Regions from separate parts of the Propionibacterium acidifaciens genome, predicted to be linked through region 1. Evidence: riboswitches for the same ligand, from Rfam matches in the RefSeq annotation. Region 1 holds a riboswitch; each other region holds the start of a gene.

Region 1 (10,167 bases):
GCATCGGCACGCTCCGGGCCTCCAGCTCGGTGGCCATCGCCCCGTCCAGGACGACCGGGCCCGCCGCGAGCAGATCGGTGAAGGAGCCCATGGCCCCATCCTGCCGCGCCGCCGTCCGTCCCTCTCCGTTCGGGGCCCGTCCTCCTGCGCCCGCATCAGCCCTCTTGTCCTGTGCCCTGTCGTCCGTCCCTCTCCCGTTCCCACCTCATTTCCGTGTTGACACCCGGGTCGTGCCCGAGGTGCCGACGCAGAGGTGAGGTGGGAGCGGGGAGGTGAGGTGGGGTGCGAGCACGGAAGTGGGGTGGGAAGCGGTGAGGGGGACGAGGGGAGCCGGCCGGTCGTCGGTCCCGTCCCGTGCCCCGTCTGTCCCGTCCCGTGCTCCGCCGGCCCCGTTCCGTGCTTTCGGCGGTGCTCCCGGTACCCTGATCGCGGGTCCGTGCGGTGGGCGCGGGCCGCGAATCTGAGGTGGTCGACGATGAGCAGTCCCGTGAACGGTGGATTCGCCTGTTTCAACTGCGGGCTCCTGCTGGCTCCCGACACGGCGCGGTGCCCGCGCTGCGGGGCGCCGCAGCCGGGGCGCGCGAACGGATGCCCTGGCGCCGGCCACCCGAGTCACGTGCCGCCCGCCGAGCCCCTGCACCCGGCCGTCACGGCGATCATCACCTTCTTCTTCGGTCTCTTCGGCCTCATCCCGTGCCTCATCAGCACGAGCCGGGCCAAGCGGCTCAGTCTCCCCACGAGGCCCCACTGGCTGGCCTTCTGGATCCCCGAGCTCGTGAGGGTGTCCATCTACGTCATCGTGGCCATCGGCATGATCGCCGGCGTCGGCATCCTCGCCGGCCTGGCCCCCCGGAGCCCGGGCGGCTCCGGCGGCGTCGCGCCGAGTTCGTCGTACTCGTACTCGACGACCGCTCCCAGCGCGACGAGCTCGTCGGCGCTCGGCTGGCCCGCGGGCGCCGTCGAGTGCTCCTCGAGCGTCGCGGCCGGCAACGACCGGACCAGCTGCGAGTTCGCCCTCAACGTCGCCGACGCCTGGCAGCGGAGCGACAGGGCCTCGACCCAGACGGTCGAGGCCTACAGCCCGGTGACCAACGAGAAGTACACGATGGGGTGCGCCACCGTCGCCGGGTACACGACCTGCTCCGGCGGCAACGGAGCCGTGGTCTACATCCGGAGCTGACGGCGGTCCGCCCGAGACGAGAGGGGCGGGGGTCGGGGCGCGGTCGCTGGCGGTGCCGTGCCCGGCGGCCGTGACCCCTCCCGACGGGGCCATCGACAAGTCAACGGGCCGGGCGCGGCCCGACCCGATCGTCCGCACGGCGCGGGCGGGGCCTACCCGAGGGAGGCGGCCAGCCGGTCGAGCACGGCCGTGGCCGCCTCGAAGCCGTCGGCGTCCTGGGCCGCCATGGCGACGAGCACCCGCTGGCCCGCCGGGTTCGTGTACCAGCCGAGCTGGCGCGCCATGTAGCCCCCGGCGGGCGAGGGGCCCCAGCCGCTCTTGTGGACGGCGCCGGGGCGCGAGCCGATGCCCCAGGCCTGGGCGGGATCGACCCGGCCCATGTCGGCGATCACCTCGTCCGCCCCGTCGAGGCAGGGCAGCTGGGAGAGGAAGCCGACCTGGGCGTCGGTCGTCCACTGGGTCTGCCCGAAGATCGAGAAGCCGGCGGCGAGCTGCTCGGCCGGAACCGTCGTCGTCCCGTCCCCCGCCCGGCGCAGCACCTGCGTGACGGCATCGGCCCGTTCCGCGTCCGTGCCGCCCAGGGACATCCACAGGGCGTCGGCTGCGCTGTTGTCGGACTCCTCGAGGGCCAGGGCGACCGAGTCGGCCTGCGCCTCGCCCTGGCCGGAGTCGATGACCGCCAGGGCGAGCGGGATCTTCGAGGTGCTCCAGGCCGGCAGGTCCTCGAGGGCGCCGGCGGTCCGGATGCCCCCGTCGGGGGCGTACCAGCTCATCCGCACCGCCGCGCCCGAGGCCTCCGCCGCCTCGACGGCCGCCCGGATGCCGGCCTCGTCCCCGTCCGGGGGGCCGAGCCCGCCGGTGTCGCAGCCCTGCGGCAGGGACGCGCCCGCCGCGTCGGACCACGCCCCGGACGGCGTCGCCGCCGTCGAGGACGCGGGGGTGCTCGTCGCGGGCGCTGCGGCGCAGCCGCACAGGCAGACGGCGGCGAACGCCGCGGCGAGACGGCCGCCGAGCGTCCTCGCGCGGCCTGCGGCGCGGTTCGACGAGCCGTGCCCGCGCGGGAGGCCCGCCGAAGGCTCAGGCGGTCGCATTCGGCAGCCAGACGCTGGACCAGCCGATGAGCGGTTCGCCCCAGCCCGCCGACGGTGTGTCGAGCGAGATCATCCCGACGCCGCCGTTCGCCGCGCCGTTGGAGTAGATCATGCCGTTGCCGGCGTACATGGCCACGTGGCCGTAGGGATTGCCGGCGGGCGTGCCGTCGTACCAGACGAGGGCGCCCACGGGGATGTTCGAGGTGTCGTGCTGCATCTGCCCGGCCGCCTCGATGGTGGCCGCGGCGTCGGTGGCCGAGTTCACCCCGGAGCTGGTGTAGCCGTAGAAGGCGGCGACGAGGGCCAGGCACATGTTCCCGTAGTACATGTTCCCCTCGAGCGACCGGGCCGTGGACACGGCCTCGTCGACGCTGTACGGAGCGATCTGCCCGGGCGCGATGTTCGCCGTGAGCCAACTGGCCCCCGCCTCGACGCTGGACCGGGCGGCCGCTGCGGCGGAGGCGGCGGCAGCGGCGGCGGCCTCCTCGTCGCGGGCCTGGATCCGCGCGGCCAGGTCGCCCGCCCGGCCCTTCAGCGTCTCGTCGTCGGACACCGCCTGGTCGACGAGCTCCTGGGCCGTGGCCAGGGCGGCCTGGTTCGCGTCGACCCTCGTCTGGACTGTCGCCGCGGCGTCGGCGGCGGTCCGGGCGGCGGTCCGGGCGGCGTCGAGCTGTCCGACCGCGTTGTCGCGGGCGGTCTGGGCGTCGTTCTCGGCCGTCACCAGCGCGTCCCGCTTGGTCTGGAGCTCGTCGAGGGCGTCCTGGTAGGCGTTCACCTTGGTCTCGGTGGCCGAGAAGGACTGGTTGGCCCACTGGACGCGGTTGCTGATCCGGTTGGTCGATCCGTCGCCGATGAGCAGGGCGATGCTCGTGAGCCCGGTGCTCTGCTGGGCGGCCTGGCTGGCGACCATGCCGACCTCCTGCTTGGCCGTGTCGACCCGCGTCTGGGCGGCATCGACCTCGCTCTGCGCGGCCTGCCGGTTGTCCTGGGCCGTGGTGAGGGCGGCCGATGCGGCGTCGGCGGCGCTCTGGGCGTCCTGCTGGGCCCGGTTCGCGGCGTCGGCGGCCTGCTGGGCGCCGGCCAGCTCGTCGCGGGAGGCCGTGAGGGCGCTCATCGCCGCGTCGAGGGCTGCGTAGCCGTCGGACACGGCGCCGGACGAACCGGCGATCTGGTCCTGGAGCGCGGCGTACTGGTCATCGAGGTCGTCGGCGCGGGCGCTCGCGGCTCCCTGGGCCAGGAGCAGGGCGGACGCCACCGCGACGGACAGCGCGACTCGTGCGGGACGCCACCGGCGGTGCCCGGCACGAGAAGCCGTTTTCGAGTAAAGGGGAAGGTCCCGATTCACGGTTCTCTGCTTTCTGTTGTTCGTGGGAGCGCGCCCGGCCCGGTCGGGCCTGCGGCGCGCTCTCGCGGTCGCGACGGTCACGCGTCACCCGCGCCCGCGGGCGCGGAGAGTGGAGCGGCGCGACGAACGCCTCAGGATCACGATAACTGCCGAGGCCACGAAGGGGAAGCGGTCCGCGCCGGGCGCGGCGCATCCGGAGGGCGCGCCCTCCGGATGCGGGCGGCGTCGGAGCCCGGGTTGCGCCGCCCGTGCTGTCGGCGGGACGCGCCGTCGAGTCCCTGCGCGTCGTTGAGTCCCCCGATGGCGGTGCAGCCGCTCGGTGCTCGGGACGCATCGTACTGAGTCGTCGTCGGTGCTGGCGGGCCGCTGCCCCCTGCTCGTCCTGACGACGGCAATGGGATATGGTGCTCGCGTCATCGAGTGCTCGCAGGAGCAGGGAATCCGGTGCGAGGCCGGAACTGACGCGCAGCGGTATGGGTGACGCCGGATCGACGATCCACTGGGCACCACGGCCTGGGAAGGACGATCCCGGCGGGCGAGCCCGAGTCCGAAGACCGATCGGTGACGCGTCCCGAGGACGGGGCGCAGGCAGCGGGTGCCGCGCATGCACCCCGACCTCGAAGGAGAACCGCCATGGGGCGGACAATTCCCCCTGCCATCCGCATCGGTACGGTCATCTGCTGCTGCGCGCTCATCGCAGCGGGCTGCTCGTCGGGCTCGGCGGGCGCCGGATCCTCGTCCGCCCCGGCCTCGGTCCAGGCCGGCTTCCCGCTGACGATGACCCGCTGCGGCCAGGAGCTCCACTTCGACGCGCCTCCCCAACGCGCGGTGACGATCAACCAGGCCTCCACCGAGATCCAGCTCGCCCTCGGGGCCGGCCCGCAGATGGTCGGCACAGCCGCCTGGTCCGACCAGGTGCTCGACGAGTACGCCGACGAGAACTCCTCGATCGAGCAGCTCGCCATGAACTACCCGTCGCTCGAAACGGTGCTCGACAAGAACCCCGACCTGGTCACCGCGGCCTTCGAGTACACCTTCACCGACGAGGGCGTCGCCCCGCAGTCGAAGTTCGCCGAGCTCGGCATCCCGGCGTACCTGCCCGAGTACGAGTGCACGATCGTCAACAACAACACGACCGGCCGGCGCCTGACGATGGACGACATCCACCAGGAGATCCGCGACCTGGCCGCCATCCACGGCGTACCAGAGCGCGGCGACGAGCTCGTCGGCGAGCTCCGGGCCCGCATGGACGCGGCCGCGAGGACGGCCTCGGATGCCGGCTCCCGGGGCAGGACCGTCTTCTACTGGTACTCCTCCGACGAGGTCCCCTACAGCGCGGGCGGCATCGGGGCCCCGCAGATCGCCGCCGACACCGTCGGAGCCACGAACATCTACGCCGACTCCGACGAGGAATGGCCGCAGGTGAACTGGGAGGACGTCGCGGCCAAGAACCCCGACGTCCTCGTCCTCGGCGACCTCAAGCGCGCCATGCAGTCCGGGGACACCGCCGACGACAAGATCGCCCACCTCGAGTCCAACCCGGTCACGGCCCAGATGGACGCGGTGCGCAACAGGCGCTACGTCATCGTCCCTGGCTCCTCGCTCGACCCGTCGATGCGCACCGTCGACCTCGCCGAGGCCCTGGCCGGGGCCCTCGCCGAATCCGGCTGACCCGCACCCATCTGCACCATCGCCGCCCGCGCCCGCCCGGCTCCGCGAGCGCGCGACCGGGACGCCGCCCGTGCCACGGCGTCCCCCGTCCACCGGGCCATCGCAAGGAGGAACGAACATCATGCGCATCCGCACCCCGCTCATCGGCCTGGCCGCCGCCTCGCTGCTGCTCGCCGGCTGCTCGGGCAATGCCGGCGACTCGTCCACGCAGTCCGGCTCGGCCGCGGGCGGCTTCCCGCTGACCATCACCAACTGCGGCCACGAGCTGCACTTCGACAAGGCCCCCGAGCGCACCGTCTCGCTGAACCAGTCGTCCACCGAGATCCAGCTCTCCCTCGGCGTCGCCGACACGATGGTCGGCACCGCCACGTGGACCGATCCGGTGCTGAGCAGTCTCGAGGCCGAGAACGACGAGGTCCCGCGTCTGGCCGACAACAACGCCTCGTTCGAGACGGTCCTCGCGGCGAGCCCCGACTTCGTCTCGGCGTCGTTCCCCAACACGCTCGACGACACCGGCTCGGGCTCCTACGCCAGCTACGCCAACCTCGGCGTGCCCGCCTATCTCGCCCCGAACCAGTGCGAGAAGGGCGACAGCGGGGACGGCGACTCCGAGAGGTCCGAGGTGCTCGCGATGGACGACATCTACCAGGAGATCGACGACCTGGCCGCCATCCACGGCGTGCCCGACAAGGGCAACGAGCTGGTCGACTCGCTGCGGGGCCGCCTCGACGCCGCCGTCTCCGGCGCGAACGTCGACGGCGGCGAGGTGAGCGCCGCCTTCTGGTTCGCCAACTCCGAGTCCCCGTACGTCGCCGGAGGCACCGGCGCCTCGCAGATGATCTCCAACGACCTCAAGGTGACGAACGTCTACTCCGACGACGCCAAGGAGTGGCCGCAGGTCAGCTGGGAGGACCTGGCCGCCAAGAATCCCGACGTCCTCGTCCTCGGCGACCTCACCCGCAAGTCGCAGACCGCCGAGACGGCGCAGGCCAAGATCGACTACCTCAGGTCCAACCCGGTCACGGCCCAGATGGGCGCGGTGCGCAACGACCGCTTCATCATCGTCGCCGGCGGCGACATGAACCCGTCGATCCGCACCGTCGACCTGGCCGAGAAGATCGGCGCCGGTCTGAAGCAGTACGGGCTGCGATGAGCCCGCGGCCCATGGCGCGCTCCGGGCGGTTCAACGCCGGGCTCGTCACCGCCGTCGGCGTCGTCCTCCTCGCAGTGTCGGTGGTGACGGCCATCACCTTCGGCCCCGCCGACCTCGGTGTCGGCCAGGTGTGGTCGGTGCTGGCCAGCAGGCTGCACCTGGCCGGCGATCCGGGCCTCACGACGCTCCAGGTGGCGATGGTCTGGCAGCTGCGCCTGCCGCGCGTCCTGCTGGCCGCCGCCTGCGGCGCCTCGCTGAGCATCTGCGGGGTCATCATGCAGTCGCTGCTGCGCAACCCGCTGGCCGAGCCCTATCTGCTGGGCGTCTCCTCGGGAGCCTCGACCGGTGCGGTCCTCGTCCTCGTGCTGGGCGTCGGCTCGGCCCTCGGCCTGTCGGGCGGCGCCTTCGTCGGCGCCCTCGGCGCGTTCGCGATCATGCTCGCCCTGGCCGGACTGGCCGGCGGGACGACCGACAAGATCGTGCTGGCCGGCGTGGCCGTCACGCAGGGCTTCTCGGCGCTCACCTCGTTCATCATCATGGTCGGGGCCGACGCGAACACGACGCGCGGCGTCCTGTACTGGCTCATGGGCTCCCTGGCCAGCGCCTCCTGGACCGACGTGGCGCAGACGGCGGCGGGCTTCGCCGTCATCATGGCGCTGGCCCTGGGCATGGCCGGTTCGCTCGACGCCTTCACCTTCGGCGAGCGCCAGGCGGCCTCGCTGGGGGTGGCGGTGCGGCGCACCCGGGTGACGCTGCTCGTGCTCACCGCCCTGCTCACCGCGGTCGTCGTGGCCTCCAGCGGGGCCATCGGCTTCGTCGGCCTGGTGCTGCCGCACATGGCGCGCATGCTCGTCGGCTCGCGGCACCGCGGGGTGCTGCCGGTCTCGGCGGTGCTCGGCGCGATCTTCCTGCTGTGGGCCGACACGATCGCCCGCTCGGCGTTCGCCCCGCTGGAGGTGCCGGTCGGCGTCATCACGGCGATGGTCGGCGTGCCCGTGTTCGCCGTGCTGCTGTCGAGGAGGAGGGGTTCCCGATGAGGCTCGAGGCGAAGGGCGTCGGCTGGTCGGCGGGCGGCACGGTCATCATCGACGGCATCGACGTGACCGCCGTCCCCGGCCACGTGCTGGGGCTGCTGGGGCCCAACGGCGCCGGGAAGTCGACGCTCATGAACGTCCTGGCGAGGCTCGTCGCGCCCGACCACGGCGAGTTGAGCCTCGACGGGCGCGACTACTCGCAGTGGGGCCGCCGCGAGATGGCCCGCACCCTCGTGGCCGTGCAGCAGCAGGCCACGACCGAGCAGGACGTGATCGTCGAGGACGTCATCGACCTGGGGCGCATCCCGCACCGCGGCCGCTGGTCCGGCATCAGCCGGCACGACCGCGGGGTCGTTCGACGCGCCGCGCGGCAGACGGGCGTCGAGCAGCTGCTGCAGCGCCACTGGCAGTCCCTGTCGGGCGGCGAGCAGCAGCGCGTGCAGATCGCCCGGGCCTTCGCGCAGGAGGGCCGCATCATGCTGCTCGACGAGCCGACGAACCACCTCGACATCGCCCACCAGCTCGACATGCTCGACCGGGTGCGGGCGACGGGGCTGACCGTCGTCGTCGCCCTGCACGACCTCAACCTGGCGGCCGCCTACTGCGACGAGGTGCTCGTGCTCCAGGACGGGCGGGCCGTGCACTACGGGCCGCCTGCGCGGGTGCTGACGGCCGAGGTGGTGCGCGAGGTCTACAGGGTCGAGGTGCGAGTGCTCCACCCCGACCCGGACGGGCCGCCGCTGTTCCAGTATCTGCGCTCGGACATCGCCGCGGCGGGGGAGGACGCGGGCGGGGGGACCGGACCGGATCCCGGTGGGGACGGTGGCGGGTGAGGCAGGGCGGTCGCCGGGGCCGGGAGGAACGGCGGAGGCGCCGAGGGCCGTGCAAGACTGTTCCGCAGGATTCGAGGGCGATGGCCGTCGTCCGAGGCGAAGAGTGCTGCATGACCCCCGGAGGGAGTTGAAGAGTGGAACGAGCAGGGGAGAGGAGAAGGGGATGGGCGCCTGTGCTCCTTGCGGCCGGACTGGTGATTGTTGCCATCGCGATTCTCGCGTCCGTCTCTGATCCGGGAGACAGGTATACGTCCTTATTTTTCTTGCTCCATGCGCTCGGAGTGCTCCTCGTCATCGTCGCTGCGGTTGTCGCCATCATTTCCGGTGGTGCGGCCGTGCGGGCTCGCAGAAGGGTCGTGCTGAGCGCCGGTGCAACCCTGATGACCATCCATCTGCTGGGGAGCACGGCATTCTGGTGGGCGCTCGGTGGGCATTACGGTCTCATCCGGTTGAAGTATGACGACGATTGGATCATCGGAAGCAGCATCACCGAGGTCGAAGAAAGGTACGGCGAAGCAGAGGAGTGCGGCGGCCATGGCTACTGCTACCCTCTTTATGAGGACGAAGCGGCAATCATGCCCTCGCATCTTGCTGTGCGCTATGCCATGTTCACGGACGAAGGCGGCGTGGTGACAGAGGTCGATGACCACTATTGCCCGGGGGGATGATTCGCCCATGCGGGGATGGAATTCCATGCCGGCACTGGGAGGGCCGTGCGGGAACGGCTGGCCGGCTGGTGGGCCGGCGCGCGTGGAGCGGTGGTTCCGTCGTGGGGTCCGGACTCCCGCACGTCATGCGAGGCTTGTTCACGGCATCCATGGGGCGCTCCCGACCAGGGGCGGCACCCTTGATCGGATTCGGGTCCTTGTGAACGGACCTCATCGGCGCCGGTCGGTGGTCAGCCCGGCGATGGTCGCCAGCGCCCTGTCGAGGGTCGTGCGGTCGCGGGCCACGGGGAGCCGCAAATGCGTCCGGTGGGATCCGTGGGCCGAGAAGTTCGGTCCGGCCGAGATGAGGAGACCAGCCTGTTTCGCCCGTTCGGCGAGGGCCGCGGCGTCCTCGCCGGTGTCGATCCACAGAGCCGCGCCGCCGTCGACGGGCGGCCACGTCCAGCGGGGGAGGTGCTCGTGGAGGAGCCCCTCGGCGATGGATCTGGCGACGGAGAGCATCGCTGCGCGTTCGCGCCGCGCCTCGTCCGCGCGTTCGAGCAGGCGGACGGCGATCAACTGGTCGATGACCGAGGTGCTCAGGTCGACGGCCTTGCGCGCCTCGAGAAGGGTCCGCACCCGGGAGCGGGACGTCCTGATCCACCCCACGCGGATCCCGCCCCAGAAGAGCTTCGACAGGCTCCCGATCGAGACGAGCCGGTCGTCCGGGAGGAGCCCCGCAAGCGTCCGCCCGGGGCGGCCCTCGAGGGTGAGGTCGTAGGAGCAGCAGTCCTCGACGGCGAGGGTGCGGCCGCCGGCGAGCGCCGAGGCGAGCCGGCGGCGCCTGGCCGGGTCCGTCGCGAGGCCGGTGGGGTTGTGGACGCCGGTCTGGAGATAGGCCAGCACCGGCCTCTTCGCCAGGGCCTGCTCGAGGAGGGGCAGGTTGATGCCGTGCCGCTCGAAGGGCACGCTCCTCATCCGGGCCCCTCTCGTCCGGAGGGTCTCCAGCGCGCCGCGATAGCTGGGATCCTCGACGACCACCTCGTCCCCGGCGGTCAGATAGGTGCCGAACACCAGGGACGTCGCGTGCTGGGCGCCGCTGGTCACCACGATCTGGTCCGGCGCCGTCGCCACCCCGTCGCGGCTCAGCCGCTCCGCGATGGCCGTCCGCAGGGCGGGCAGCCCCGCCGGGAAGTAGCCGTTGGTGGGCAGA
Region 2 (10,167 bases), 600 kb from region 1:
TTCCGGAGCGCGGAGCCGATGGGGCCCCCGTCGTCGGCTCCCCCGGCCTGTCGGGCCCGGGGATCGATGGGGCTCCCCGGCCGGGCCCGGGCGTGCCCCGGCGGAGAGGAACCATCCCCCTCCCCACAGGGCCTCCCGTCGCCACGGGCCCTCACCAGAGCCAGTCGGGCCCGTCGGAGTGGGAGCCGGGACGGTGCAGCACGGCGTGGTCGAGGCGGACGCGGATGTCGGGCCCGTCGACACGGCCCCAGCCATCGACGACGAGACTGTGCCCGTGGTGCACGAGCGGCGGCCAGACGAGGGTGACGAGCGGCTCGGCGGCGACCCGGCGCAGACCGGCCGGGTGCGGCGACTCGACGACGATCTCGACGCCGGCCGGCGTCGTCTCGGCGTGTGCGTCGACGGTGAGCACGCGCGACCAGGAGCCGGACCGCGGCGTCACCATGACGGCCGCGCCGAAGCGGGCGAGCACGCCGGCCAGGGCCTCGCCCGGGACGGGAATGGTCATCGTCGACTCCTTCGGCGGGTCCGACCCGGGACGGCGCCCGGGGTCGTCCGAGCCGGGCCCGGGTCCGCGGCACGTGCGCGCAGCACCGGCACGCGGCGCTCCTGCCACGGACGGCCCCGCAGCCGGGCCCCGCGAACAGGCCCCGTCCCGAACATGCCTCCCAGCGTAGCCGGGGCCCGTCGTCGAGGGCCCGTGGACAGGCCCGTCCGGCTCCGATCGGGCCGGGATGCCGGGTCCGCGAATGCGTGGCACGATGTCGAGCGCGGATGCGCCACGGCCCCGGAGCCGCGGCCCGAACGGGAGGTGCGCCATGGCGGACCCATGGGAGCTGTACGGACGACTCATCGGCGGGGTGCCCGAGGGCATCACCGTGACGAGGGCGCTGGTGAACCGCTGGACGGTCGTCGGCACCGACGCGGGGACGATGGGCGTGGCGATGACCTACCGGGGCGGGCCGACCGGGCCCGAGCCGGCGGTCGTCGGGGCCGGGCTGCACGAGGTGGCCGCGCTCGCGACGAGCTGGGACCTGCGCCTGGCGAGCCTCGGGGTCGCCGCGCTCAACGCCTGGTACGCCCGGCCCGAGCGGCTGACCGGTCGTCCGGGACTGGCCTGGGACGAACGCGCCGAGGCCGGCGCCCGACTCGTGCCGGTGCTGGTCGGAAGCCGCAGCGCGGTCATCGGGCACTTCTCCTTCGTCGAGCAGCTGGGCGGGCGGACCGTCGTCCTGGAGCGGCGCCCCCGCGGCGACGACCTGCCCGATTCCGCCTGCGAGTACGAGCTGCCCGGCCGCGAGGTCGTCGCGATCACCGGCTCGGCGCTGACCAACAAGACCCTTCCGCGCCTGCTCGAGCTCTGCGCCGGGGCGCGGGTGCACCTGGTGGGGCCGAGCGCTCCCCCGGCGCCCGAGGCCTACCCCGCCTGTGTCCGCGAGATCGACGGGGCGGTCGTCGTCGACCCCGACCGATGCTTCCGGGACGCCGGGATGGGCGCGCGCCGTCTCACCGGTTCGCCGGCGCTGCGGCGGTTCGCCCTGCCCCTGCTCGCCGAGCGCTGACGCCGCGCCCGCCCCGAACGGACTCAGCGGACTCACCGTGCGAAGAATGCGCGATGACAGTCGATCTGCGCGCAGTGAACGTCTCCGCACGACGAGACAGGACGCAGGGACGACGCCAGCGCCCGACCGATGCCGTCACCGCCCGGGCGGGAGAGGCCCCGGGCCCCGCCCCGAGACGTGCACGCTCGCGCACGTGCGCCGCCCCGGGCGGAGGAGGAGCCGAGGAGCGCTGCGAGCCCGTCCGGATCGGGTCGTCGCGCCCGCCGGAGCCAGCTCGCCCGGGCCCTCGTCCTGAGACGATCCGGGTGGTTCACTCGATGCCATGAGCGCGTACCCGCAGATCACCGGCGTCCACCACATCGGCATCACCGTCACCGACCTCGACACGAGCGTGACCTGGTACACGCGGGTGCTGGGCGCCCGGGAGCTGCGACGCCTCGACATCGGCCCCATGACGAAGGCGCTGGTGCAGCTCGGCCCGGTGACGCTCGGCCTCGTCAGCCACGGCAGGACCGCGGCACCCGGCCCCTTCGACGAGCACCGCGCCGGCCTGGACCATCTGAGCCTCGCGGTGCCCGACACGGCCGTGCTGCGCGCCTGGGAGGCCCGGCTCGGGAGTGCGGGCGTGGAGAACAGCGGCATCGTCCGCGGAGCCACCGGCGCGCTCATCGCCTTCCGCGACCCGGACAACATCGCGCTGGAGTTCTACACGCTGTCCTGACGGCCCCGACCGAAGCGGTCCGAGCGGACTCTGCGAGCGGACTCGCTGTGCGGAGCATGCGCAATGACGATGAGGGTCGAAAAGGGAGAGTCCTCCGAGCGTCCTCGTTCTCCGCGCGGCGGAGCGCCCGTGGGCCCTGCGAACGGGTCATCCGGCATCCGGGCGACCGCCCGGCGTCCCGAAGGCGGGCGGGACCCGGTGCAGCGCTCCTTCCTCGTTCTCCGCGCGGCGGAGCGCCCGGCCCGGGCGGGACGGGACGACGGTGAGAAGGGCACTGACGGGAGCGGGCGCCCCCGAACCCGCGACCGGCCCCACCAGTCCGTTCCCTAGTCAGTCGTTCCATGCCGTCATGCGCAATCACGAAAGCAGATCAGAGGCGCGGGGACTTCCCGGGAGTCGCCTGGGGGCTCGGACCCCGCGGGTGCAATAATCCCGAGTGCACAAGCCCCTGACAGCGACGGGAAGCCGGTGGGAGTCCGGCACGGTCGCGCCACTGTGAGCATCGACGAGATGCGAGCCAGAGAACGTCCTGCTCGGGGCCCTTTCCGCGACGGGACGCACGATCCCGAGAAAGGAATGACTTCATGCACATCGCTGAAGGCGTTCTCCCCCCAGCCCAATGCGCCATCTGGTACGCGGCGGCCGCTCCGTTCGTGATCCACGGGGCGGTGAAGGTCGTCAAGGAGGTCAGGGAGCACCCCGAGAACAAGCTCCTGCTCGCCACCGCCGGCGCCTGCACCTTCCTGCTCAGCTCCATCAAGCTGCCGAGCGTCACCGGCTCGAGCTCGCACCCCACCGGCACCGGCGTCGGGGCGATCCTGTTCAAACCGCCGGTCATGGCGTTCATGGGCGTCATCGTGCTCGTCTTCCAGGCCCTGCTGCTCGCCCACGGCGGCATCACGACCCTCGGCGCCAACACCTTCTCCATGGCCATCGCGGGCCCGTGGATCGGCTACTGGGTCTACCTGCTCACGAAGAGGCTGCACGGGCCGAACGCCCTGGCGATCTTCCTGTGCATGGCGATCAGCGACCTCGCCACCTACTGCGTGACGAGCTTCCAGCTGGCCTTCGCCTTCCCCGACGCCTCCAGCGGCGTCGTCGGCGCGGCCCTCAAGTTCCTCGGCATCTTCGCCGTCTCGCAAGTCCCGCTGTCCATCATGGAGGGCTTCCTCGGCATCCTCCTGTTCCGCTTCCTGGTGAGGGTCGCCGCCCCGCAACTGGCCGGTCTCGGCTTCGACATCGGCGCAGGCCGGGCCGGCGCCGCGGCCGTCGCGAAGGAGGACTCCCATGTCTGAGACCACCACGAGCAGGACCGGCGCGGCCGGGACCGCGGACACCGGATCCAGCGCCCTGACCAGCTCGAAGAAGTGGGTGACCTGGGCGCTGCTCGGCGCCGTCGTCCTCATCTTCCTCATCTCGCTCGTCGTGGGCAACAAGATGGCCTCCGACCCGGACGAGGCCTTCGGCGGCACGGACGACGCGGCCACCGAGGCGGCCGAGCAGGCCGGCGCCGAGCCCTGGTTCAAGCCGCTGTTCGAACCGGCCGGTGAGGTCGAGTCGGGCCTGTTCGCCATCCAGGCGGCCATCGGCTCGGGCATCATCTTCTTCTGCCTCGGCCGCATGAGCGGCAGGCGGGTCGCCGGCAAGGAGGCGGCCGCCGAGGCCGGCTCGTCCGACGCCGCCAGGGTCGCCGACGCACAGGTGGCCGCCGACGCCGCCCTGGACCGGACGACGAACGAATGACCCGGGCCCGATGAACAACCACTCCCACCACATCAACGCTCTCGACGACGCCGCCTGGGACTCCCCATGGCGGCGTCGCCGCGTCGGTGAGAAGGTGCTCTGCTCGATGGGCCTGGTGCTCACGGCGCTCCTCGCGCCGGTCTGGCCGGGCACCGTCCTCGTCTCGGTCGCCGCCGTCGCCTTCATCCTCGGCTCGGCCCGCATCCGCCTCCACGTGCTGGCCGAGGCGATGAGCGCCCCCCTCGTCTTCCTCGTGCTGGGCGGCGTCTCGGTGCTCCTGGCGGTGGGCCGGACGCCCACGGACGCCTGGTGGAGCCTCGGAGCGCTGAGCATCGGGCCCACCTCGTCGGTGCAGGCCCTGCGCCTGTTCCTGCACGGCATGTCGGGCACCCTGTCCGTCATGGTTCTCGCCACCACCACGCCGATGGTCGACCTGCTGACCTGGCTGCGCCGCTTCCACGTGCCGGAGCCGCTGCTGGAGATCGCCAACCTGACCTACCGGCTGCTGTTCGTCATCCTCGACACGATGCTCACCGTCATGGAGGCCCAGCGCTGCCGCCTCGGCGACAACCCCGTCGGCCCCATGCACGGACTGCGCCGGCGTTGGGACAACACGGCGGCCGCCATCGGCGCCATCGGCATCCTCGCCTGGGAGCGCGCCGGGCGCCTCAACGAGGGCATGAGCCACCGCGGCTTCGAGACCACACTGGCCACCCTGCCCGTACGGCGCCGGGCCTCGCCCCGCTTCATCGTCATCACCCTCGCCGTCATCGCGGCGATCTGGGCACTCAGTCTGGGGGGCACCGCATCATGACCGCACTTCTTCAGGCCGATCACGTCGTCGCCGGCCACCCCGGCCGCCCCAGGGTGCTCGACGGCGTCACCCTGCACATCGAGCGGGGCACCCGCCTGGCGCTCCTCGGGGCGAACGGCTCGGGCAAGACGACGCTCATGAGCGTCCTGGCGGGCTCGCTGGAGCCGGCCTCGGGCCGGGTGCTGCGCGAGGGCGAACCGCTCGACTGGTCGCGCAAGGGGCTGCGCGAGCACCGCCGCCACGTCCAGATGGTCCTGCAGGACCCCGACGCCCAGCTGTTCAGCGCCGACGTGGCCCAGGACGTCTCGTTCGGCCCGATGAACCTGGGTCTGCCCGTCGACGAGGTGCGCGAGCGCGTGGACCAGTCCCTGCGGCTGCTCGGCGCCGATCACCTCGCCGAGCGCGCCACCCACCACCTGTCGTACGGCGAGCGCAAGCGCGTCGCGACGGCCGGCGCGGTGGCGATGCGCCCGGACCTGCTGCTGCTGGACGAGCCGACTGCCGGCCTCGACCCGGCCGGTGTGCGGCAGATGCGCGAGGCGCTCGACCGGCTCACCGCGGCCGGGGCGACGATCCTCATGGCCACCCACGACGTGGCGCTGGCCCTGGACTGGGCCGACGAGGCCGCCGTGGTCTGCGACGCCGCCGTGCGCCAGGGCCCGGTCGACGAGCTGCTGGCCGACTCCGGGCTCATCGCGCGGGCCCACCTGGAGAAGCCCTGGACGCTCGCGCTGGCCGCGGCGCTCGGCCTCGACCGGCGACCCCGTAACCTTGAGCAGGCGATCGCCATGCTCACGGACGAACGGCCCGCGGGCGCCCACGACGGGGCAGCGCGCTGATCCTGCCGGACCGCGCGCCGATCGTCAGGAAGGACAGATGGACATCACGCTGCAGCCCGGCACCGTCACCCTCGTGGGCGGCGGCCCCGGCGACCCCGACCTCATCACCGTCGCCGGGCTCAAGGCGATCCGGCAGGCCGATGTCGTGCTCTACGACCGGCTGGCCCCGGCCGAGGTCCTCGACCAGGCGCCCGCCGACGCCGAACGCGTCCCGGTCGGCAAGGTCCCGCAGGGCTCCTACGTGCCCCAGGAGGAGATCAACCGGCTGCTCGTCGCCCATGCGCGGCGCGGCCGACGGGTCGTGCGACTCAAGGGCGGCGACTGCTTCGTCTTCGGCCGCGGCGGCGAGGAGTGGCAGGCCTGCGCCGAGGCCGGCGTGCCGGTGCGCGTCGTGCCGGGCGTCACCTCGTCCACCTCGGGCCCGGCGCTGGCCGGCATCCCGCTGACGCACCGTCACCTGGTGCAGGGCTTCACCGTGGTCTCGGGCCACGTCTCGCCGAACGACCCCCGCTCCGAGGTGCCCTGGCGCGAGCTGGCCCGCAGCCGCACGACGCTCGTGATCCTCATGGGCGTCGCGCACCTGCGCGACATCGCCCCCGAACTCATCGCCGGCGGCCTGGCGCCCGGCACGCCCGTCGGCATCGTCTCGAACGCCTCGCTGCCCGACCAGGCCTCGTGGACGACGACCCTCGGCGAGGCCGCCGCTGCGATGGAGGCCCGCCGGGTGCGGCCCCCGTCACTGGTCATCGTCGGCGAGCTGGCGGCCATCGACCTCGACCACCCGGAGCGCCGGGCGCCGAGCGACCACTGAACCGGCCGTACCCCATCGCGACCGGCGCGGCCGTCCACGGCCACGAGGCCGCCCGCCGTGTCCCGGGCCGGGGCGGCGCATGGAGTGATATAGGTTTTTCAGGCAGTGGTTGATGGGTGGTCTCGGGCTGCTGCCTTGTGTTGTTGTCTCCATTCAGTGTCGGCTTGGTCGGGGGTCCGGTGGTCGATCGCCGAGTGGAGACGCTCGCGATCGCATCGTGACCCGGTCCGGGCTGTCACGTCCCGGATCGCATGGTCCCGGGCCGAGCGGACCCCACGGTTCACGAGTTCCCTCCCTCGAGACCGCGGTGAACGACTCGGCGGCGGCATTGCCACAGCAGCTGCCGGCCCGCCCGACGGACGGGAGAACCCCGCGGCCGGCCATGAACCCCGTGCATCCGGCCGACGTGCATCGAGCCCCCCGATCCGAGTGGAGGACCCCGACACCACGGATCGGCGGACAGGCCGTGGCCGAGGCCCCGGCGACGAGCCCGGCGCGCATGCGACCGGCGATCGCGCCCCCGACGACCCCTCCCCCGGGAAACAATCCACGACGACCGCCGGGTGGGCGGATCCCCGCCGGGCCGGACCATGCGCGACGCCGCCCACCCGTCTCATTCCGGGCGCGGCGGCGGCGACGCCCCGGCGCAACCGGCCCGGCCGGCCCGGAAGATCCGGCGCCGGCACGATCCGTCCCGGCCCGTCCCCGAGGCCGACAGGCAACCGGACCCGCCGCCGCCACGATCCCGCGGACCACGCCGAGCGAGAGGCCTCGACCCCGCCCCGGGCCGGCCCCGCGCGGACCCGGCGGCAGCCGTGGGCCCGTTCAGAGACTCGTCGAAGAACCCGACAACGATGGCCGCCGGGTCCTCCCCCGCCGGGCCGTCGAGGACCCGGGACGGCTCCGCCGGGCGCAGCAGCCGGACCCGGATGCCTCCACCCACCGGCGCACGGACCGGACGGGGCGGTCGCCTCCTCCGCGGCGGATGCGGCGGTGTCCCGCGCCCACCCGGACCCCCGGGCGAAGAAGACCACCGCTCCCTCCAGGAACCCGTCCCCCACGCGGGCCCCCCGGAGCCCCGCCCTCAGCCGCCCGATCCCGGCGTGCCCTTCCACGGTCACGGCATCAGCGCCGAGGCCGGGGCGCTCCCCCCGCCATCCCGCGACCCGGCCCCCGACCGCCCGCACCACAAGACCACACGATCCGGCCACCCCGGCCACCGGCCCGGACCCCCGGACGATCCCGAGAACGACTTGTTCCTTAAATTCCGCACTGTATTTCGGTGCCGACATGATCTAATTCTATGGCCGTCATGAAACGAAACCGTATTTTTCGTGGATTTCCTGTGCTGTTTCGGATATGATTGGGACATGCAGGTTGAGGTCACCGGGGAAGAAACCGCCGTCCTGATCAGGTGGAAGAAGCGCGCGGACAATTATGTGTTGGTGCGGATGAAAGCAGAAGCGATCCTGTACGCTTCTCGAGGCGTTGATGTGAGCATCATCGCTGAAATGGTTGAGCGCAGCGTGAAAACCATCCGGGAGTGGCTGGCCGGTTGGCGGGACAGCAGGATGTGCTCGGTGCTGACCGGGCATGCGGGGAACCAGAACGCGGCGAAACTCACCCGTGCCCAGAAGGAAGAACTCAAGGCCGTCTTGGCCCAGCCGCCCTCACAGTCCGGGATTGATGCCGAGTTCTGGGACGTCCCAGCGATACGTGACGTCGTGAAGATCCTGTTCGATGTCGAGTACGAGTCAGATTCTTCGTACCAGCTGCTCCTGCGGTTCTGCGGGCTGAGTTTCAAGCTGCCGGACCCGTTCGACAAGCACCGCGACGAGCAGGCCGTCACCAAGCGCATGGTCGAGGTGAAAGCCCAGGTCAAGGACCTGTTGGACGCCGGTTGGGAGGTGTACGCGGCAGACGAGGTGCGCCTGGAGCATGAGGCCGAGACCCGCCGCATGCAGCCCCCGAAAGGACAGCGCACCAAACTGTCCGTGGACCGGAAGAAGACGTCCCAGTCGTTCTTCGGTGCTCTCTCGTTGACCAGCAAGAAGGTCAAGTTGTATCCGATCGAGGGGAACCAGAACACCGAGCAGACAATCCTCGCGCTGGACCGACTTCAACGCGAAACCGACACCGAGAAGATCGCGGTCGTCCTCGACAACGCCCGGTTCCACCACGCCAAGATGCTGACCGGTCTCTACGAGCCCGGCCGGCTGCTGGAACGCATCACCCCGATTCATCTGCCACCGTATGCGCCCGACCACAACCCGGTCGAGCACGTCTGGAACACGGCCAAGAACAACATCGCGAACATCCAGCGCGAGACCCCCGAAGAAACCTTCGGCGCGTTCGCCTCATACATCACCGGCCGAACATTCGACTACGACTTCGAACACCTCCCACCCCGCGAAACCAGAAACGATCTTGTTTCATGACCGCCATACCTCACGATCATTTCACCACTGTCCGAAAAACACCAAGCACTCCAAAGATGGTTGAGCGCACTGAGAGGACAGTGCAGGAATGGCTGGCCGAGTGGCAGGCCACCAGGATGTGCCCGGTGCTCACCGGGCACGCCGGGAACCAGAACGCGGCGGAACCCGCCCGCGCACAGAAGGAAGAACTCAAGGCCATCCTGGCCCAGCCGCCCTCCCAGGCGGGTGTCCACGCCGAGTTCTGGGACGTCCCAGCGATACGTGACGTCGTGAAGACCCTGTCCGACGCCGAACACCAGACGGACTCCTCGTACCAGCTGCTCCCGCGCTTCTGCGGGCCGAGCCTCGAACTGCCCGACCCGTTCGACGGGCACCGTGACGAGCAGGCCATCACCCGGCGCATGGCCGAGGTGAAGGCCCAGGTCAAGGACCTGTTGGATCAGGGCTGGGAGGTCTACACGGCGGACGAGGTCCGCTTGGAGCACGAGGCCGAGACCCGCCGCATGTGGCTACCCAAGGGTCAGCGCACCAAGTTCCACGTGGACCGGCAGAAGGTGTCCCAGTCGTTCTTCGGTGCCCTGTCCCTCACAAATAAGAAGGTGAAGCTGTATCCGATCGAGGGGAACCAGAACACCGAGCAGACGATCCTCGCGCTGGACCGGCTCCAACGAGAAACCGAGACCGGCAAGATCGCGGTCGTCCTGGACAACGCCCGATTCCACCACGCGAAAGCATTGACCGGCCTCCACGAGCCGGGTCAGCTGTTGGAGCGCATCACGCCGATTCATCTGCCGCCGTACGCGCCCGACCACAACCCGGTGGAGCACGTCTGGAACGCGGCCAGGAGCAACATCGCGAACATTCAGCGCGAGACCCCCGAAGAGACCTTCGGCGCGTTCGCCTCATACGTCACCGGACGCTCCTTCGACTACGACTTCGAGCACCTCCCACTCCGCGAAACCAGAAACGATTTTGTTTCATGACAGCCACAGAAACGATTTTGTTTCATGACAGCCACAGAAACGATTTTGTTTCATGACAGCCATATGAGCTTCGGTCTGATCTAAAAGGTGATTTCCGTGGTTGACACAAGCGAGAATATCGTCGCCCCCCTGAGTTGCACGCCTCAGCGTTGGTTTGAGCTGTTCGGGGTGCGTCGGGGCTTGTCGGCGTGATTTGCGTGGGCGGTCGGGAGGCACTAATGGTCTCGATGGGATGGTGGCTCATGCGCCCGTTCGC
Region 3 (10,167 bases), 1.5 Mb from region 1:
CGGTCGCGGCGATCAGCGTCGGCGTCGTCGACGGCGTCCCGATGACCGACCTCGCCTACGCCGAGGACTCCCGCGCCGACGTCGACATGAACATCGTGTGCACCGGCGACGGGGACTTCGTCGAGGTGCAGGGCACCGGCGAGGGCGCCGCCTTCGGCCGGGAGACGCTCGGCGCGCTGCTCGACCTCGGACAGGCCGGCTGCGCCCGGCTCAGCGGGCTCCAGTCCAGGGCGCTCGCCGACCCCGAGGGGAGGGCTGCCCTGTGACCCGGCGCGTGCTCCTGGCCACCGGCAATGCGAAGAAGCTCACCGAGCTGCGCCGCATCATCGCCGACTGCGGCATGGACCTGGAGGTCGTGAGCCTCAAGGACATCGACCCCTACCCCGACCCCGAGGAGTCCGAGTGGACCTTCGAGGGCAACGCCCTCATCAAGGCGCGCGAGGGTATGGTCCACTCGGGGCTGCCGGCGCTCGCCGACGACTCCGGCATCTGCGTCGACGCGCTGGGCGGCATGCCCGGCGTGCGCAGCTCCCGCTGGAACGGCCCCGAGCAGGAGGACATCGCCAACCTCGAGCTCGTCCTGCGCCAGATCGAAGACGTCCCGCGGGGGCGCCGGCAGGCCCAGTTCGTCGCGGTCATGGCGCTCGTCATGCCCGACGGCCGCGAGTTCACGACCCGTGGCGAGATGGCCGGCCACCTCACGAACCGTCCCAAGGGCTCGCGCGGTTTCGGCTACGACCCGATCTTCGTGCCCGACGAGCAACTGCCCGACGCCGAGGGGCGGCTGCGCACCGCCGCCGAGATGGCCGCCGGCGAGAAGGACGCGATCAGCCACCGCGGCCGTGCCGTGCGGGCGATGCTGCCGATTGTCGCCCGCGAGCTCGGCCTGCCGGTCCCCGAGGGCCTGCACGTCGAGCCGGACACGGTGCCGGGCGCCGACCGGGAGGGCCCGGCCCCGACGCTGCCCGCCAGCGAGTGGACCGCCCAGATCCCCGCCGTGCAGCGCCCGGAGTCCCAGCCCGCGGCCCGGCCCACCCGCGCCGCCGGGCCGACGAGCGGCGTGACCCCGCTGGAGCCCTGAGCCGAACGGATCGGACGGGGAACCGTCCGCTCCGGGGTGTGGTCGGCGGTCCTGTCGGCGCCGGAGCATAGCCTGGTTCCCGTCCACCGAATCCGACGCGCCGGTCCTGGTCGGCGCACGAGACCGAGGAGGCCCATGCAGCAGTACCTCGACCTGCTCGAGCGCGTCATGACCACCGGCGTCGACCGCTCCGACCGCACCGGCACGGGCACGCGCAGCATCTTCGGTCACCAGATGCGCTTCCACCTCGACGACGGCTTCCCGCTCGTCACGACGAAGAAGGTGTACACGCGCGGCGTCTTCGGCGAGCTGCTGTGGTTCCTGCGCGGCGACACGAACATCGCGTGGCTGCACGGGAACGACATCCACATCTGGGACGAGTGGGCCGACGAGAGCGGCGACCTCGGCCCCATCTACGGCCACCAGTGGCGCAGCTGGCCCGACTACGACGGCGGCGCCATCGACCAGCTGGCGCAGGTGATCGACCTGATCCGGATGAATCCCGACTCGCGGCGCCTCGTCGTCTCGGCCTGGAACGTCGCCGAGGTGCCGGGCATGGCGTTGCCGCCGTGCCATCTGCTCTTCCAGTTCTACGTGGCCCCCGCCTCCGACGACGGTCCCGCCCGGTTGAGCTGCGGCCTCTACCAGCGCTCGTGCGACCTGTTCCTCGGGGTGCCCTTCAACATCGCCTCGTACGCCCTGCTCACCCACATGGTGGCGCAGGTCTGCGGGCTGCGCGTCGGCGACTTCGTCCACACCCTGGGCGATGCGCACGTCTACAGCAATCATGTCGAGCAGGTGCGCGAGCAGCTGTCGCGCACCCCGCGCCCCCTGCCGAGGCTGCGGCTCAATCCCGAGGTGACGAGCATCGACGGTTTCGAGCTGGGCGACATCGAGCTCATCGGCTACGACCCGTACCCGTCGATCAAGGCTCCGGTGGCGGTGTGAGCGGGCCCTCGGGCGGCGCCGGGCCCGCTCCCCGGGTCATTGCCATCGCCCTCGTCGCCGCGAACGGCGTCATCGGCGACGGCGTCGACCAGCCCTTCAGGTTCCGCGAGGACTGGCGCCGCTTCAAGGCGACGACGTTCGGACACCCCCTCATCCTCGGACACGCCACGCACCGCACCATGGGCCTGCTCGCCGGGCGCACGAGCATCGTCATCAGCCGAGACCCGGCGTCGGTGCGCTTCCCGGAGGACCCGCCGGCCGGGGCGCGCGGCATCGCCGTGGCGAGCCTCGACGAAGCCCTGGACGTCGCCGCCGGCCTCGACCGCGAGAAGGTCTTCATCTGCGGCGGCGGCGAGGTCTACCGGGCCGCCATGGGGCGGGTCGACGAGCTCGACATCACCGCCGTGCACGCCGACGCCGCCGGCGCGGTCACCTTCCCGCCGATCGACCCGGCCCGCTGGCGCGAGACCGAGCGCATCGTCGGCGAGCGGTTCGACGTCGTCCGCTACGAGCGCATCCGCCCCCAGGCCGGAGGCGACGACGGGCTGGACGGCGCGAAGGGCTGAGTCATGCGAGCGTCCGCCTCCGTGCTGCACCTCGACCTCGACGCCTTCTTCGCGTCCGTCGAGCAGCGCGACAAGCCCTCGCTGGCCGGAAGGCCGGTCGTCGTCGGGGGCGTCGGAGGGCGCGGGGTCGTCGCGACCGCCAGCTACGAGGCCCGCGCACTGGGCGTCCACTCGGCCATGGGCACCGGCCAGGCCCGGCACCTGGCCCCGCACGCCGCCTACCTGGCCACCCGCTTCGAGGCCTACCGCGAGTCCAGCCGCATCGTCATGGCTCTGCTCGGCGAGCTCAGCCCCCTCGTCGAGCCCCTCAGCATCGACGAGGCCTTCGTCGACCTGGCCGCCGGCGGGCGCGACACCTCGCCGGAGGCGCTCGCCGCGCTCGTCGAGGGCCTGCGCCGCGAGATCACGGAGCGCACAGAGGGCCTCCACGCCTCGGTCGGCGTCGGCTCCAGCAAGTTCATCGCCAAGCTCGCCTCCGAGTCCGCCAAGCCCGACGGGAGCCGCATCATCGCCCCCGGCCGGGAGCCCGACTTCATCGCGCCGATGAGCGTGCGGGCCATCCCCGGCATCGGCCCGGCCACCACTGAGAAGCTCAGCCGACTCGGGATCCGCACGGTCGCCGAGCTGCGCGAGGCGAGCCCCCGCGAGCTCGTCCGCGAACTCGGCCGGGCCGTGGGGGAGTACGTCCACGGCATCGCCTTCGCGCAGGACGACCGGCCGGTGGCGCCGCGAGGGGAGGCCAAGTCGATCTCGGTCGAGGACACCTTCGAGCAGGACATCACCGAGTCGGCCGCGGTCGCCGAGGTCATCGCCGCCGACGCCAGGCTCGTCGCCGTCCGGCTCGCCAGGGCGGGCCTGTTCGCCCGCACCGTCACCGTCAAGGCCCGCATGGCCGACTTCAGCACGGTGAGCCGCTCACGCACCCTGCTCGGCGCCACCGACCATCCCGAGCGCATCGCCGCCGTCGCCCAGGGCCTGGCCGGGGCGATCGACCCCCGCGGCGGCGTACGGCTCCTCGGCGTGGGCGTCTCGAACTTCACGCAGGCCGCCCAGGAGGAGCTCTTCGAGGTCGACGACGCGGAGCCGGCCGCCGGCCGGCTCGTGCGCCACGACGAGGCGGCCCCGTCGGTCACGGTGCGCCATCCGGAAGCCGGCTTCCCGCCCGGCATGGACGTCGAGCACGACGAATGGGGCCGCGGCTGGGTGTGGGGCTCGGGGCACGGCATCGTGACGGTGCGCTTCGAGCACCGCGGCGGGCCCGTCGGCCCGGTCCGCTCCCTGCGCGCCGACGACCCCCTGCTGCACCGCGCCGGGCTCCTCCCGCTGGCGGCCGCTGTGCCCGAGGACGACGAGGACGACGGGCACGGGCCGGGCTGGGCGCGCCGGATGCGCGACCTGGGCGCCGCGCGGGTGCCGTCCGAGGACGCCCGGCCGTCGCCCGGGGAGAGCGCCCGCACGGTTCACAACTGACCTGCCGTCCGAGGGCGCCCGGCCGTCGCGGGCCCGGGCCGCGGGGCCGTGCCGGCCCGCCGCCGGTCCGCCGCGCGGGGCCCTGCGGCGCCCGAGGCTGGGGGCGGGGGCTTCGGGCGTGTGACACACTGTGCAGTGCAGTTCCGACGAGGAATCCGGTGCCCGGCCGAGCCGGTGGTCCGGAGCGGTCCCGCCACTGTGATCCGGCTCCGGCCGGTCAGCCAGACACTCGCGGCGCTGCACGGCGAGAACCATTGGGCGAGGCACCTGAGGAGGCCATGTGAGCGAGAGCGCGCGCCCCGACATCGGATCCGGCGGCCCCGGTCGCGGCGGCGGCCGGCGGCGCTTCATCGGGGTCGGGGTGGGCCCCGGCGATCCCGAACTGGTCACCTTCAAGGCGGCGAGGGTGCTGCGGACGGCCGGCGTCATCCTCGTCCCCGCCACCGAGGCCTCCGCCGACGGCCCCGGGCGCGCCGAGCGGATCATCGCCGACGTCGTCCCCGACGGCGCGGCCCGCATCAGGCGCATCCCCTTCTCGATGGCCCAGCGCCGCGGCGTCGGCGCCCGCCGCGCCGACAGCTGGCGGGCCAGCGCCGACGCCGCCGTCGAGGCCTTCGGGTCCGGCTGCCGCACCGTCGCCTTCGCCACCGTCGGCGACCCGGCCGTCTTCTCCACCTTCAGCTATCTGCGCGCCACGCTCGCCCGGCGCATGCCCGACGTCGACTACGAGCTCGTGCCCGGCATCACCGCCATGCAGGCCCTGGCCGCCGCGAGCACCACCCCGCTGGCCGAGGGCCGCGAGATCCTCGCCCTCGTGCCGGCCACCGTCGGGCCCGACAGGCTCGGGCGGCTGCTCGACGTCGCCGATTCGGCCGCCATCTACAAGGGAGGACGCACGCTGCCCGAGGTGCTGCGGGCCCTGCGCGAGCGCGGCCGCCGGGCGGTCATCGGCACCGACGTCTCCCTGCCCGACCAGCGGCTCGTCGACCTCGACGAGATCGACGCCGACGAGACGCTGCCCTACTTCTCGGCCGTCCTCACGACGCCCGAGCGCACCATCACAGGAGGCCGGATATGAGCGAGCGGCCCGCAGGAGCCGAGCCCGCGGACGACGAGCCCGACGTCGACGCGATCGACCATGCGCGGATCGACGCGCCGCCGGTCCCCGCCCCCGGGCACGACCGCCCGCGCGGCCTCGTCGTCTTCGTCGGGGCGGGCCCCGGCGCCCCCGACCTGGTGAGCGTGCGCGGCGCCCGCGTCATCGCCGAGGCCGACATCGTCATCTGGGCGTCCAGCCTCGTCCACCCCGACATGGTGGCGAACCGCCGGCCGGACGCCGAGCTCGTCGACTCCGCGTCGATCCCCTTGGAGGACCTCGTCCCGCTGTACACCCGCGCCCGCGACGAGCACCTCCTCGTGGCCCGCGTGCACACCGGCGACCCGTCCCTCTACGGGGCCACCGCCGAGCAGCGCGACCTGTGTCGGCGCCTCGGCGTCGACGTCGAGACCGTGCCGGGCATCTCGGCCTTCAGCGCCACCGCCGCCCGCATGGACGTCGAGATCACCGTGCCCGAGGTCAGCCAGTCGCTCGTCATCACCCGCCTGGAGGGGGGCCGCACCCCGATGCCGGACGGGGAGACCATCGCCTCGTTCGCCGCGCACGGCGCCACCATGGCCGTCTACCTGTCGGCGGCCCGCCACCGCGCCCTCCAGGACGCCCTCCTCGCCGGCGGCTACCCGCCCGGCACCCCGTGCATCATCGGCTACTCGGTGACCTGGCCGCAGGAGATGATGTTCCGCTGCGAGCTGTCCCGGCTGTCCGAGACGATGCGGGCCCACCGGCTGTGGAAGCACACCATCGTGCTCGTCGGCCCCGCCCTCGCCGAGGGGCCCATCACCGCGCGCAGCCACCTGTACCACCCCGGCTTCCGCCACGGGTACCGCGCCGCCGACGCGCGGGCCCGGCAGGAGCTGCGCGCCCACGGCGCCCGCGCCCTCGACGACGCCGTTCCCGGTGACGCCGGGTCCGGAGACGACGCCCCCGACGGGACCCGGGGCGGGATGACGGAGGAGAAGGCATGATCCGCGTCCACGGATACCTCGGCCGCATCGACGAGCGGCTGCGCCGCGAGGCCGCCGCCGCCGACCTGGTCGTCGGCGGGCGCCGCCATCTCGACGCCTTGGCGGTGCCCGAGGACAGGCGCCTGGTGCTGGGCCCCATCGGGCCGGCCGTCGAGGCCATGAGGGCCCTGCCCGGCGACGCCCGGGTCGTCGTCGTGGCCTCGGGCGACCCGCTGTTCTTCGGCGTCGTGCGCCGCCTGCGCGCTGCGGGGCTGGCCGTCGAGGTCGTCCCCGAGATCACGAGCGTGCAGGCCGCCTTCGCCGCCGTCGCCGTGCCCTGGGACGACGCCCAGATCGTCAACGCCCACTCCCGCGGCATCGACGCCGCCGTGCGCGTGGCCCGGAACCATCCGAAGGTCGCCGTCCTCACCGCCCCCGGCCGCGGCGTGCGCGAGATCGCCGAGGCCCTGCGCGGGGCCGGCAAGACCTACGTCGTGGCCGCCCGCATGGGCGAGCCCGACGAGCGGGTCGACGTCCTCAGCGAGGACCGGGCCCTCGCCCTCGGCGCCGGCGAGGTGCCCGGCCTGCACGTCGTGCTCGTGCTCGACCACCGCCCCGACGAGGCGGCCGTGCTCGGCGTGACCCCGGAGATCGCCGGCGACGCCGCCGAGCCCGCCGACGACGAGCAGCGCCCCGGTCGGAACCGGGCCGCCGACGGCTCGGACCGCGAGCCGATCATCGGCCAGGTCTGCACGACCGGACGCGCCCGCGCGAACGCCGACCGCATCGACGAGGCCCTGTCCGTCGTGTCGAAGCGCTACGTCGGCGGCGCGGCGGCCGGGCTGGCCGCCGCGTGGGGCGAGTGCGATCTCATCGTCTCGCACCTGGCCCTCGGCGCCACGGCCCGCATGATCGCCCCGTTCCTGGCCGACAAGCGGACCGACCCGGGCGTCGTCGTCGTGGACGAGGCGGGCCGGTTCGCGATCCCGCTGGTCGGCGGGCACATCGGCGGGGCCAACGAGCTGGCCCGCCGGATCGCCGACGGGATCGGCGCCACCGCCGTCGTCTCCACCGCCACCGACTCGCTCGGCCTGCCGGCCCTCGACCAGCTCGGCTGGGCCGTCAGCGGCGACGTGGCGGCCGTCACCGGCGCCCTCCTCGAGGGCAGGCCGGTCGACTGGGTGCGCGAGCGCCTGTGGCGGGTGCCGCCGCTGCCCGACACCGTGCGCGTCACCGGCCCCCGCGAGGCGCCCGCCGCCGCTGACGGCCTCGACGCCTCCGACGGTCCGGAGGGGGCCGACGGCAGGCCGCCGGCCGTGGCCCGCGTCGTCGTGACCGACGGGCTCGAGGTGCCCGCCTCCGGGCTGCCCACCGTCGTCCTGCGGCCCGACAGCCTCGTCGTGGGCATGGGCTGCAACAGGGGCACCGACGTCGAGGAGCTGCGCGGCCTGCTCGAGGAGACCCTCGCCGACGCCGGCCTGGCCGTCGAGTCGGTCGCCGCCCTGTGCAGCGCCGACGTCAAGGTGGGCGAGAGGGGCCTCATCCGGCTGGCCGCCGAGCTCGGCGTCCCCTACCGGGTCTTCGACGCCGCGACCCTCGACGCCCAGGACGCCCCGACCGTCTCCGAGGTCGTGCGGGCCGAGGTCGGCACCGGCTCGGTGTCCGAGGCCTCTGTGCTGGCCGCCGGGGCGCGGCTCGTCGTGCCCAAGCGCAAGAGCCGCAACGCGACCTGCGCCCTCGGACGCATCCCGGCCCGCGGCGTGCTGCACGTCGTCGGCCTGGGCCCGGGCTCCCGCGATCTGCTCACCCCGAGGGCGCGCGACGCGGTGCGGAACGCGAACCTGGTGGTCGGCTACGGCCCGTACGTGCGCCAGATCCGCGACCTGGTGAGCCCGAACGCCGACGTCCTGGCCACGAGGATGGGCACCGAGGAGCAGCGCACCGCTGCGGCCATCGACGCCGCCCGCCGCGGCCTCGACGTCGCCTTCGTCTGCGGCGGCGACCCGGCGATCTACGCCATGGCCAGCCCGACCCTCGAGATGGGCACCGACGGCATCGACGTCGACATCGTCCCGGGCGTCACCGCCGAGCTGGCCGTCTCGGGCATCCTGGGCGCCCCGCTGGGCCACGACCACGCGACGATCAGCCTGTCGGACCTGCACACCGACTGGGAGCTCATCTGCAAGCGGGTGCGCGCCGCCGCCGAGGGCGACTTCGTCATCACCTTCTACAACCCGCGCTCGCGCACGCGCACCCACCACCTGCCCGACGCGCTGGCGATCATCGCGCAGCACCGCGGGCCGGACACCCCGGTCGCCTGCGTCGCGCAGGCCGAGCGGCCCCAACAGAAGGTGACGATGTCGACGCTGGCCGAGTTCAGGCCGGAGTGGGTGGACATGAACACGATGGTGATCGTCGGCTCCGACACCACCAGGTTCGTCACCAGCGGTGACGGTCGACGGATGATCGTCACCCCGCGCGACTACCACTGGATGGAGGGGCGGGTGAGCGGCGAGAACCGCCTCAACTACCGCCACCAGGACCGTCCGAGGATGTCGCGCGCCGAATACCGGGGCCGGACCGAGGAGAAGTGACAATGACCCGTCAACCCCCGCTCGTCGTCGCCGCCCACGGCACCCGCCAGGCCGAGGGCCTGGCCAGCTGCCGGGCGCTCGTCGACCGCGTCGCCGGCCGGCTGCCCGACGTGCACGTCGGCATCGGCTTCGTCGAGCTCGCCGAGCCCGACATCGCCGCCGCCGTCGGCGACGCCCTCGAGGCGGTGCCGCCCCAGGCCGGCGGCGAGGACCCGGACGCCGTCGTCGTGCCGCTGCTGCTGCACACCGGCGGCCACGTCCGCGCCGACATCCCCGACGCCATCGAGGCCGGCCGCGGCGACGCCCGCGTGGCCTACGCCGGCCCGCTCATGCCCGACCCGCGCGTCCGCTTCGCCCTGCAGCGCCGCATCGACGAGGCCCTGACCCCCGCCGGCGGCGAGGCCTGGCGACCCGGCGACACGGCCGTCGTGCTCGTGGGCCGCGGCGCCCTCGTGCCCGACGCCAACGCCGAGCACTACCGCATCGCGCGTCTGGTGTGGGACGAGATGGGCCTGCGGCAGGTGCTGCCCGCCTTCATCCAGGTGAACCGACCGAGCGTGCCCGACGCCCTGTCGGCGGCGGCCGCGTCCGGACTCACCCGCATCGTCGTGGCGCCCGTCTTCCTGTTCACCGGCAAGCTGTCGGAATGGCTGGCCGAGCAGGTGGGCGCCTGGGTCGAGTCCCACCCCGGAGTCGAGGTGCGCATCGCGCACGTCATCGACGACTGCGACGAGATCGCCGATGTCGTGATCGACCGCTACCGCCGCCGGCTCGGCTCCGAGGGGGCCGGTCAGGGGGCCCCGGTGTACCTGTCCGGCCTGCGGCTACAGGGCCGTCGGGTGCTCGTGGTGGGCGCCGGTCATGTGGCCGAGCGCCGCATCCCGCAGCTGCTGGAGGCCGGAGCCAGGGTGCGCGTCGTCGCACCGAGCGCCGGCATCAAGGTCTCGGGCTTGGCGGCCCGCGGTCAGGTCGAGCTCGTCGGGCGCGGCTTCCGGCCGTCCGACGTGGACGACGCCTGGTACGTCGTGGCGGCGGCCAATGACGCCGCGGTGAACCGGCAGGTCGCCGAGGCGGCCGAGGCGCGGCACATCTTCTGCGTCCGCTCCGACCGCGCCACCGGGGGCAGCGCCTACACCCCCGCGACCGAGCAGGCGGGCGGCATCTCCGTCGCCGTCGTCGGCGACCGCAACCCGCGCCGCAGCGTGAAGGTGCGCGAGGAGCTGCTGCGCGCCCTGCAGGGCGTCTGAGCGGGGCCCGGGGCGGGCCCCGTCCCGCAGCTCGGCCGTGTTCTGCGGTTGTCTGGGCGGCTGACCGCACGCCGAACAGCACGGGGCGGGCCCGGGCCAGGGCCCGCCCCTTTTTTGGCGGTTTCAGCTGTTGCCTCCAGAAGATCCACCACGCGTAGCGGTGCACGACGATGAAGTTTGTTCACAGCACGCAGGAGGAA

What was found. Region 1 has a riboswitch for cobalamin ahead of EGX94_RS07645 (ABC transporter substrate-binding protein). Riboswitches for the same ligand answer to the same signal wherever they lie in the genome.
Region 2: it holds a riboswitch for cobalamin, as region 1 does, so the genes downstream of both, EGX94_RS05140 (energy-coupling factor ABC transporter permease) here and EGX94_RS07645 (ABC transporter substrate-binding protein) in region 1, are expected to answer to the same signal.
Region 3: it holds a riboswitch for cobalamin, as region 1 does, so the genes downstream of both, cobI (precorrin-2 C(20)-methyltransferase) here and EGX94_RS07645 (ABC transporter substrate-binding protein) in region 1, are expected to answer to the same signal.

Annotation. Positions count from the first base shown of each region.
Region 1 is NZ_CP033719.1:1,809,463-1,819,629, forward strand. It holds gene mmuM (homocysteine S-methyltransferase) at 1-91, opposite strand, end outside; gene EGX94_RS07630 (hypothetical protein) at 476-1,180, shown strand; gene EGX94_RS07635 (hypothetical protein) at 1,333-2,271, opposite strand; gene EGX94_RS07640 (coiled-coil domain-containing protein) at 2,258-3,526, opposite strand; cobalamin riboswitch at 4,017-4,193, shown strand; gene EGX94_RS07645 (ABC transporter substrate-binding protein) at 4,250-5,287, shown strand; gene EGX94_RS07650 (ABC transporter substrate-binding protein) at 5,409-6,440, shown strand; gene EGX94_RS07655 (FecCD family ABC transporter permease) at 6,452-7,477, shown strand; gene EGX94_RS07660 (ABC transporter ATP-binding protein) at 7,474-8,307, shown strand; gene EGX94_RS07665 (hypothetical protein) at 8,502-8,975, shown strand; gene EGX94_RS07670 (aminotransferase-like domain-containing protein) at 9,186-10,167, opposite strand, start outside.
Region 2 is NZ_CP033719.1:1,206,591-1,216,757, forward strand. It holds gene EGX94_RS05125 (hypothetical protein) at 152-508, opposite strand; gene EGX94_RS05130 (Rossmann-like domain-containing protein) at 819-1,562, shown strand; gene EGX94_RS05135 (VOC family protein) at 1,885-2,283, shown strand; cobalamin riboswitch at 2,701-2,834, shown strand; gene EGX94_RS05140 (energy-coupling factor ABC transporter permease) at 2,868-3,578, shown strand; gene EGX94_RS05145 (energy-coupling factor ABC transporter substrate-binding protein) at 3,571-4,026, shown strand; gene cbiQ (cobalt ECF transporter T component CbiQ) at 4,037-4,840, shown strand; gene EGX94_RS05155 (energy-coupling factor ABC transporter ATP-binding protein) at 4,837-5,679, shown strand; gene cobA (uroporphyrinogen-III C-methyltransferase) at 5,717-6,490, shown strand; gene EGX94_RS05165 (IS630 family transposase) at 7,861-8,928, shown strand; gene EGX94_RS05170 (IS630 family transposase) at 8,985-9,911, shown strand.
Region 3 is NZ_CP033719.1:350,540-360,706, reverse strand. It holds gene rph (ribonuclease PH) at 1-266, shown strand, start outside; partial or broken gene rdgB (RdgB/HAM1 family non-canonical purine NTP pyrophosphatase) at 263-883, shown strand; gene EGX94_RS01545 (thymidylate synthase) at 1,217-2,029, shown strand; gene EGX94_RS01540 (dihydrofolate reductase) at 2,026-2,595, shown strand; gene EGX94_RS01535 (DNA polymerase IV) at 2,599-4,065, shown strand; cobalamin riboswitch at 4,187-4,316, shown strand; gene cobI (precorrin-2 C(20)-methyltransferase) at 4,346-5,143, shown strand; gene cobM (precorrin-4 C(11)-methyltransferase) at 5,140-6,147, shown strand; gene cobJ (precorrin-3B C(17)-methyltransferase) at 6,144-8,720, shown strand; gene EGX94_RS01515 (CbiX/SirB N-terminal domain-containing protein) at 8,723-9,967, shown strand.